2 regions of the Streptomyces macrosporus genome follow, and region 1 is predicted to be linked to the other one. Evidence: riboswitches for the same ligand, from Rfam matches in the RefSeq annotation. Region 1 holds a riboswitch; the other holds the start of a gene.
The links. A riboswitch is a leader RNA that binds a small molecule or an ion and turns the genes downstream of it on or off. The one in region 1 is predicted to bind glycine.
Positions count from the first base shown of each region.

Region 2: linked by a shared signal. The riboswitch ahead of gcvP (aminomethyl-transferring glycine dehydrogenase) and the one ahead of gcvT (glycine cleavage system aminomethyltransferase GcvT) in region 1 are both predicted to bind glycine.

Region 1 is NZ_BAAASZ010000051.1:68,213-72,298, forward strand. Features, by position in the region: gene ABD335_RS27925 (enhanced serine sensitivity protein SseB) at 64-834, opposite strand; gene ABD335_RS27930 (AAA family ATPase) at 881-1,540, opposite strand; glycine riboswitch at 1,748-1,856, shown strand; glycine riboswitch at 1,857-1,974, shown strand; gene gcvT (glycine cleavage system aminomethyltransferase GcvT) at 2,033-3,148, shown strand; gene gcvH (glycine cleavage system protein GcvH) at 3,260-3,637, shown strand; gene glyA (serine hydroxymethyltransferase) at 3,708-4,086, shown strand, end outside.
Region 2 is NZ_BAAASZ010000036.1:32,205-36,290, reverse strand. Features, by position in the region: gene ABD335_RS25825 (DNA polymerase IV) at 27-1,451, shown strand; gene ABD335_RS25820 (PRC-barrel domain-containing protein) at 1,370-1,765, opposite strand; glycine riboswitch at 1,899-1,997, shown strand; glycine riboswitch at 1,999-2,118, shown strand; gene gcvP (aminomethyl-transferring glycine dehydrogenase) at 2,183-4,086, shown strand, end outside.

The DNA.
Region 1 (4,086 bases):
ATTCCGAACGGTGATGCGAGGAAGGGGAATCGACCGAGCGACGGGCCGACTCCCGCCGCTCGCCTAGCGGTCACGCGTGTAGAAGGGCCGCACGCACTCGCGCATCCAGTCCACGACCGGGTCCTGGGCGGCGTCCAGCAGCACCATCTGCACCGGCCACCGCACCGGCTCGCGTCCCAGCGCCCGGCTCAGGGCGTCGTGCGCCGCGACCCGGGACTCGGGGTCCAGCAGGTCCAGCTCCACCCCGACGAACAGCGCGGGCGCGTCGCCCTCGACGCTGGCCAGGCCGCGGCGCGCGGTGCGCACCTGCGGCAGTCCCGCGAACTCCCCGGCCGCCGCGGCCAGGAAGTCCACCGGCTCCTCCTGCCAGTCGGGCTCGAAGAGCCTCACCCGGGCCCCGCTCGCCACGCCCGGCACCCCCGCGGCGCCGCCCTCGCGGCACAGCTCGGCCACGGCCGGCGGGGGGATGGGGGCGCCGACGGTGCCCTCGGGGTTGATCACGATGCCGACCTGCGGCGGCAGACCGCGGGCGAACTCGCGGGCGGGCGCGACGGCGAAGGGCAGGTGCGAGCCGGCGCACTGCAGGAACTGCTGCTCGGAGCTGAAGACGGGGACGTACGGCGCCCCGTCGAGCTGGATGGTCGGCAGGTCCAGGTTGGGGCTGTCGGGGCCCCCGCCCTCGGGCAGCGGCACCCACAGGCTGCTGCGCCCGAGCACCTCCAGCAACCGGGCGCCCGCTCCGGGGACGCCGACCGACGCGGCGAGGGTCTCCTCCAGCTCGTTTCCGGGCCAGCCGCCGCCGTGTCCCGGTCCGTACTGCTGCGGGATGGTCATGTCGGAACACTATCCGCATCCGGACGGCGACGGCCCGCCCGTGCCCTCACCCCGGGCGCCGCTCGAAGACGATGCCGCGCAGCGCCCCCGCCGCGGGGCGGTCCAGCAGCACCGCCGAGACGCACCCCGCGGGCAGCCGACCGGCCTCCACGTCCGCCACCAGGCGCCCCACCGCCCGCCGGTGCCGGGCGAACGCGTACGTCGACACCCCGCGCCCCCGCTCCGCCTGCCCGGACAGCGCCACCTCCGGCGGCACGTCCAGCAGCACCATGTGCAGGGCCCGCCCGCGCCTCCGGGCGTCCCGCGCCAGCCAGCGGCGCACCCAGCGCTGGGTGCCGCAGTCGTGCACCACCACGCCCGCGCCCGAGGCCAGGGCCCGCCACAGCGACAGGTAGTGCGCGACGCGGACCAGGGGACGGTAGACGACGTAGGGCAGCCGGGCGGGCAGCCGCCGCTCCCAGCGCTCCCGCACGTCCTGGGAGTCGATCCGCACCACCGTCTCGTTCGCCGCCACCACGCGCCGGATCAGGGTGGACTTTCCGCTGCCCGGCAGGCCGGAGACCACCACCCGGTCCCCGGCGGGGAAGCGCAGGACCCGCACCCCCTCGGTTCCGCGCAGGTCGCGTCCCTCCGGCCGCACGGACGCGGGCACCGCCCGGGGCGCCGGTCCGCTCCGCGCCGCACAAGCACTCTCCAGGCTGCTCACCGGTAGGCCCTCCCCGCTGTCGGCCACGTGCTTCGCGGCTCCACCCAGAGCGTGTCAAGAAGGATGACGACGGACAAGGTGGCCGGCCGCCGGGAACCTCCCGACACTCCTTTCTCTCGGCCACCGTCTTCCCATCCTCGCGCGCCCCGCCTCCCCATGGCGTGCCGGACATGCGATGATGTGCGCGTCAACTGCATACCGGCCGTTCGAGTCCGTGCGGGAGAGTTCCCGACAGCCGCCGTCGCGGCGGGTGCCGGGGCGCCGAAGGAGCAAGTCCTCCCTTGAATCTCTCAGGCCCCGATACCGCGCGGACAAGGCACATCTGAAAAGCGGGCGCCCCCTCGAGGAGGGCGTCCCACCCAAGGTGCAAGCCGTGGTCCGTCCGTCGCGGGCTCGTGGCGAACCTCTCAGGTTCCGATGACAGATGGGGAGGATGTTCATCCCCCCGCCGTTCACCGGACCGTCCACGCCACCCGCCTGGGAGCAACAGCCATGAGCGATTCCCGACGCACCCCCCTCGACGCCGTCCACCGCGCCCTCGGCGCGACCATGACCGACTTCGCCGGCTGGGAGATGCCGCTGCGCTACGGCAGCGAGCGCGACGAGCACAACGCCGTGCGCACCCGCGCCGGACTGTTCGACCTGACGCACATGGGCGAGATCACCGTCACCGGCCCGCGGGCGGGCGAACTGCTGGACCACGCCCTGGTCGGGCACCTCTCCACGGTTCCCGTGGGCCGGGCCCGCTACACCATGATCTGCGACGAGTCCGGCGGCATCCTCGACGACCTGATCGTCTACCGGCTGGGCGTCGAGGAGTACCTGGTCGTCGCCAACGCCGCCAACGCCCGGGTGGTCCTGGACGCCCTGATCGAGCGCCGCGACGGCTTCGACGCGACCGTGCGGGACGACCGCGAGGCGTACGCGCTGCTGGCCGTCCAGGGCCCGGCCTCGCCCGCCGTCCTGGCGAGGCTCACCGACGCCGACCTGGACGGGCTGAAGTACTACGCCGGGCTGCCCGGCACGGTCGCGGGCGTGGAGACGCTGATCGCCCGCACCGGCTACACCGGCGAGGACGGCTTCGAGCTGTTCGTCGCCCCCGACGACGCGGAGACGCTGTGGCGGGCGCTGACCGAGGCCGGCGCGGACGCGGGCCTGGTGCCGTGCGGGCTGGCCTGCCGCGACACGCTGCGGCTGGAGGCGGGCATGCCGCTGTACGGGCACGAGCTGACCCGCGACATCACCCCCTTCGACGCGGGCTTCGGCCGCGTGGTGAAGTTCGACAAGCCCGGCGACTTCACCGGCCGCGCCGCCCTCGAGGAGGCGGCCCGCCGGGCGGCGGGGAACCCGCCGCGGAAGCTGGTCGGCCTGGTCGCCGCCGGCCGCCGGGTGCCGCGCGCCGGGTACGCCGTGGTCACCGCCGACGGCGCGGTGATCGGCGAGGTCACCTCCGGGGCCCCCTCCCCCACCCTGGGGAAGCCGATCGCGATGGCGTACGTGGACGCCGCCCACGCCGCTCCGGGCACGGAAGGTGTGTGCGTGGACATCCGCGGTACGCATGAGCCCTACGAGGTCGTCGCGCTGCCGTTCTACCGGCGCGAGCGCTGACGGCCGCGGCGGGGCCGGGGTCCGCCGCGGCCCCGCCCCGTGCCCGTCCACACCGTCCCACCTGGCAAGACCGGTTTCTCACCACCCACCTCTGATCAGGAGAATCACGCCATGAGCAACCCCCAGCAGCTGCGCTACAGCAAGGAGCACGAGTGGCTGTCGGCCGCCGAGGACGGCGTCGCCACGGTCGGCATCACCGAGCACGCGGCCAACGCGCTCGGCGACGTCGTCTTCGTCCAGCTCCCCGAGGTCGGCGCCACGGTGACCGCGGGCGAACCCTGCGGCGAGCTGGAGTCGACCAAGTCGGTCAGCGACCTGTACTCGCCCGTCTCCGGTGAGGTCACCGAGGTCAACCAGGACGTGGTGGACGACCCGGCGCTGGTGAACTCCGCCCCTTACCAGGGCGGTTGGCTGTTCAAGGTGAGGGTCTCGGAGGAGCCGGAGGACCTGCTCTCCGCGGAGGAGTACGCCGCCTTCACCAACGAGTGACCCCCGCCCGGGAGGGCCGCGCGCCCGTCCCGCCGTCCGCCGCCCAGCACACCACGATCGGAAAGATCCGATGTCGCTTCTGAACAGTTCCCTGCACGAGGTCGATCCCGACGTCGCCGCCGCCGTCGACGCCGAGCTGCGTCGTCAGCAGTCCACCCTGGAGATGATCGCCTCGGAGAACTTCGCTCCGGTCGCCGTCCTCCAGGCCCAGGGTTCGGTCCTCACCAACAAGTACGCCGAGGGCTACCCCGGACGCCGCTACTACGGCGGCTGCGAGAACGTCGACGTGGCCGAGGACCTGGCCCGCGAGCGGGTGAAGGCCCTGTTCGGCGCCGAGGCGGCGAACGTCCAGCCGCACTCGGGGGCCCAGGCCAACGCCGCGGCGATGTTCGCCCTGCTCGACCCGGGCGACACCATCATGGGCCTGGACCTGGCCCACGGCGGCCACC
Region 2 (4,086 bases), on a different contig from region 1:
CAGAGGCGTGGGGCAGCATCGCAGGTGTGAGAGGGGCACCGACGATCCTGCACCTGGACATGGACGCGTTCTACGCCGCCGTGGAGCAGGCGGCCAAGCCCAGCCTGCGCGGGAAGCCCGTGATCGTCGGCGGCCTCGGCCCGCGCGGGGTGGTCGCCACCGCCTCCTACGAGGCCCGTCCCTTCGGAGTGCACTCGGCGATGCCGATGGCGCAGGCCCGGCGGCTGTGCCCGAACGCCGCCTACCTCACGCCCCGCTTCGGCCTCTACCGCCAGGTGAGCGACGTGGTGATGGGCCTGCTGCGCGCGCTGTCGCCGCTGGTGGAGCCGCTGAGCTTGGACGAGGCGTTCGTGGACCTCCAGGCGGGCGGCTCGAGGGTGGCGTCGGCGCGGGAGGCCCGCGCCGTCGGCGAACGGCTGCGCCGGGACATCCGGGCCGCCACCGGGCTCAGCGGCTCGGTCGGACTGGCCGGCTCGAAGATGCTCGCCAAGATCGCTTCGGAACAGGCCAAGCCCGACGGACTGGTGGTGATCCGGCCCGGCACCGAACGCGCCCTGCTGGCCCCGATGCCGGTGCGCACGCTGCCCGGGGTGGGCCCCGCCACCGAGCAGACGCTCCGCCGGGCGGGGGTGGCGACCGTCGGGGAGGTCGTCGAGGCCGGGGAGGCGGAACTGGTCCGTCTGCTGGGCCGGGCGCACGGCACGGCGCTCCACATGATGGCGCAGGGGATCGACGAGCGGCCGGTGGTGGCCGACCGGGACGCCAAGTCGGTCTCGGTGGAGGACACCTTCGACACCGACCTCACCGATCGCGCCCGGATCCACGCGGAGATCGCCCGGCTGGCCGACCGCTGCGTGGAACGGTTGCGGAAGGCGGGGCGCTCCGGACGCACGGTGGTGATCAAGGTGCGCAACTACGACTTCTCCACCCTCACCCGCTCCGAGACGCTGCGCGGTCCCACGGACGATCCGGCGGTCGTCAGGGAGGCCGCCGCGCGGCTGATCGAGGGGGTGGACACCACCGCCGGGGTGCGGCTGCTGGGGGTCGGGGTGAGCGGCCTGGCCGACTTCACCCAGGAGGACCTGTTCGCCCAGGCCGGCGATGCTCTCCAGGGCGACCGGCCGCCGCGGCCGGCTCCGCCCGTGGCGGTCGCCCCGGCGGCCGGGGAGGTCTCGGGGGCCGTACGTCGCTGGCTGCCCGGTCTGGACGTGCGGCACGCGCGGTACGGGCCGGGCTGGGTCCAGGGCAGCGGTCTGGGGCGGGTGACGGTGCGGTTCGAGGAACCCGGATCACCGCCGGGCCGGGTGCGCACCTTCGCGGTGGACGACCCGGAACTGGAGCCCTCCGACCCGCTTCCCCTCCGGGTCGGTCAGCCCTCCGACCCCGCGATCCGTCCGAAGGTCATCTCGTCGTCGGACAGGGACGCCTCGACGGACACGTCCAGCCCGTAGTGGCGGTAGAGCATCAGCTCCTGCTCGGGGGAGAGGTGGTGGCCCACGCCGAAGTCCGGCGCGCCCTTGACCAGGGAGCGCTCGAAGGGGACCCGCAGCGCCCCGTCCACCACCTCGCTGGGTTCCAGCGGGACGAAGGCGTCGCGGCCGAAGAGGCCGGTGCGCACCGCCGCCCACTCCGGCACGCCGGTGGCGTCGTCGAGGTACACCTCGTCGACGGTGCCGATCTTCTGCCCGTCGCGGTCGAACGCCTTGAGCCCTATCAGGTGCCGCGGATCGATGTCGGTCTGCACGGTCCCTCCAACTGCTCGCATGAAGTCGCGCTTGTTCGGAAACGAGGACTACAAACAACGAAAGGGCACATTCGGTGCATCGGCCACTCGACAACGGGACCGGAACGACACGAGGCCGGCGGCACCCGTCGCTGGTAGGCTCTGAAACGGCTGCTGACCCCGAGCGGGAGAGTCCTCCGACGGCAGACGCCGGAGGCGCCGAAGGAGCAAACCCTCCCCGGAATCTCTCAGGCACACGTACCGCGCGGGCGAGGTCACTCTGGAAAGCAGGGCGGGCGCGGACGAACGACACCGCCGCCCCTCCTCACCGACGGTGAAAACCGGACCGCGGGCGCGGACCGGTGAAGCTCTCAGGTCGAGATGACAGAGGGGGAGGCCGTTCGGGCGCCCGTGCCGTGGTGCCCCTCGCAGGTCGCACAGACCAGGAGGCCTCCGCAGATGACACACGACCGCATCTCCCTCACCGCGCTGGAGCGGGGCACGCCCTTCGAGGAACGCCACATCGGCCCCGACGCCGGCGACCGGGCCAAGATGCTCGCCCAGGTGGGTTACGGGTCGCTCGACGAGCTGACCGCCGCCGCGGTGCCCGAGGTGATCAGGAGCACCGAGGCGCTGAACCTGCCCGCGGCCCGCAGCGAGGCGGAGGTCCTCGCCGAACTGCGCTCCCTGGCCTCCCGCAACCGGGTGCTGCAGCCCATGATCGGCCTGGGCTACCACGGCACCTTCACCCCGCCGGTCATCCTGCGCAACGTCATGGAGAACCCGGCCTGGTACACCGCCTACACGCCCTACCAGCCGGAGATCTCCCAGGGGCGCCTGGAGGCGCTGCTGAACTTCCAGACCATGGTGGCGGACCTGACCGGCCTGCCCACCGCCGGCGCCTCGCTGCTGGACGAGGGCACCGCGGCGGCCGAGGCCATGGCGCTCTCCCGGCGCGTCGGCAAGGTCAAGGGCGGCGTGTTCCTGGTCGACGCCGACTGCCTGCCGCAGACCGTCGCCGTGATCGAGACCCGTGCCGAGCCCACCGGGGTCGAGGTCGTGGTCGCCGACCTGTCCGACGGCATCCCCGCCGAGATCGCCGAGCGCGGCGTCTTCGGCGTCCTGCTGCAGTACCCGGGCGCCTCGGGCGCCGTACGGGACCTGCGCCCCGTCGTCGAGCGGGCGCACGAGCTGGGCGCCGTCGTCACGGTCGCGGCCGACCTGCTCGCCCTGACCCTGCTGACCCCGCCCGGCGAGCTGGGCGCCGACATCGCGGTGGGCACCACCCAGCGCTTCGGCGTGCCGATGGGCTTCGGCGGGCCGCACGCCGGATACATGGCCGTACGGGAGGCCTACGCGCGCAACCTGCCCGGCCGGCTGGTCGGCGTCTCGGTGGACGCCGACGGCACCACGGCGTACCGCCTGGCCCTGCAGACGCGCGAGCAGCACATCCGCCGCGAGAGGGCCACCAGCAACATCTGCACCGCCCAGGTGCTGCTCGCCGTGATGGCCTCGATGTACGCCGTCTACCACGGCCCCGACGGGCTGGCCGCCATCGCCCGCCGCACCCACCGCCTCGCCGCCGTCCTGGCCGCCGGGCTGCGCGAGGGCGGCGTCGAGGTCGTGCACGACGCGTTCTTCGACACCGTCACCGCACGGGTGCCGGGCCGGGCCGACGAGGTCGTCGCCGCCGCCCTGGAGGCCGGGATCAACCTGCGGCGGGTCGACGCCGACCACGTCGGCGTCGCCTGCGACGAGACCACCCGACGCGAGCACCTCGCCGCCGTCTGGGAGTCCTTCGGAGTGCGGGCCCGGCTGGAGGACGTCGACCGGCTGGACGCCGCCACCGGAGACGCCCTGCCCGGGGAGCTGCTGCGCGAGAGCGACTACCTGACCCACCCCGTCTTCCACCGGTACCGCTCCGAGACCGCGATGCTGCGCTACCTGCGCCGCCTCGCCGACCGGGACTACGCGCTGGACCGCGGCATGATCCCGCTGGGCTCGTGCACCATGAAGCTCAACGCCACCGCCGAGATGGAGCCCATCACCTGGCCGGAGTTCGGCGGTCTGCACCCCTTCGCGCCCGCCGACCAGGCCGAGGGCTACCTGACGCTGATCCGCGAGCTGGAGGAGCGGCTGGCGGAGATCACCGGCTACGACAAGGTCTCCCTCCAGCCCAACGCCGGATCGCAGGGCGAGCTGGCGGGGCTGCTGGCGGTACGGGCCTACCACCGCGCCAACGGCGACGAGCGGCGCACCGTCTGCCTCATCCCGTCCTCCGCGCACGGCACCAACGCCGCGAGCGCCGTGATGGCCGGGATGAAGGTCGTGGTCGTCAAGACCGGCGAGAACGGCGACGTGGA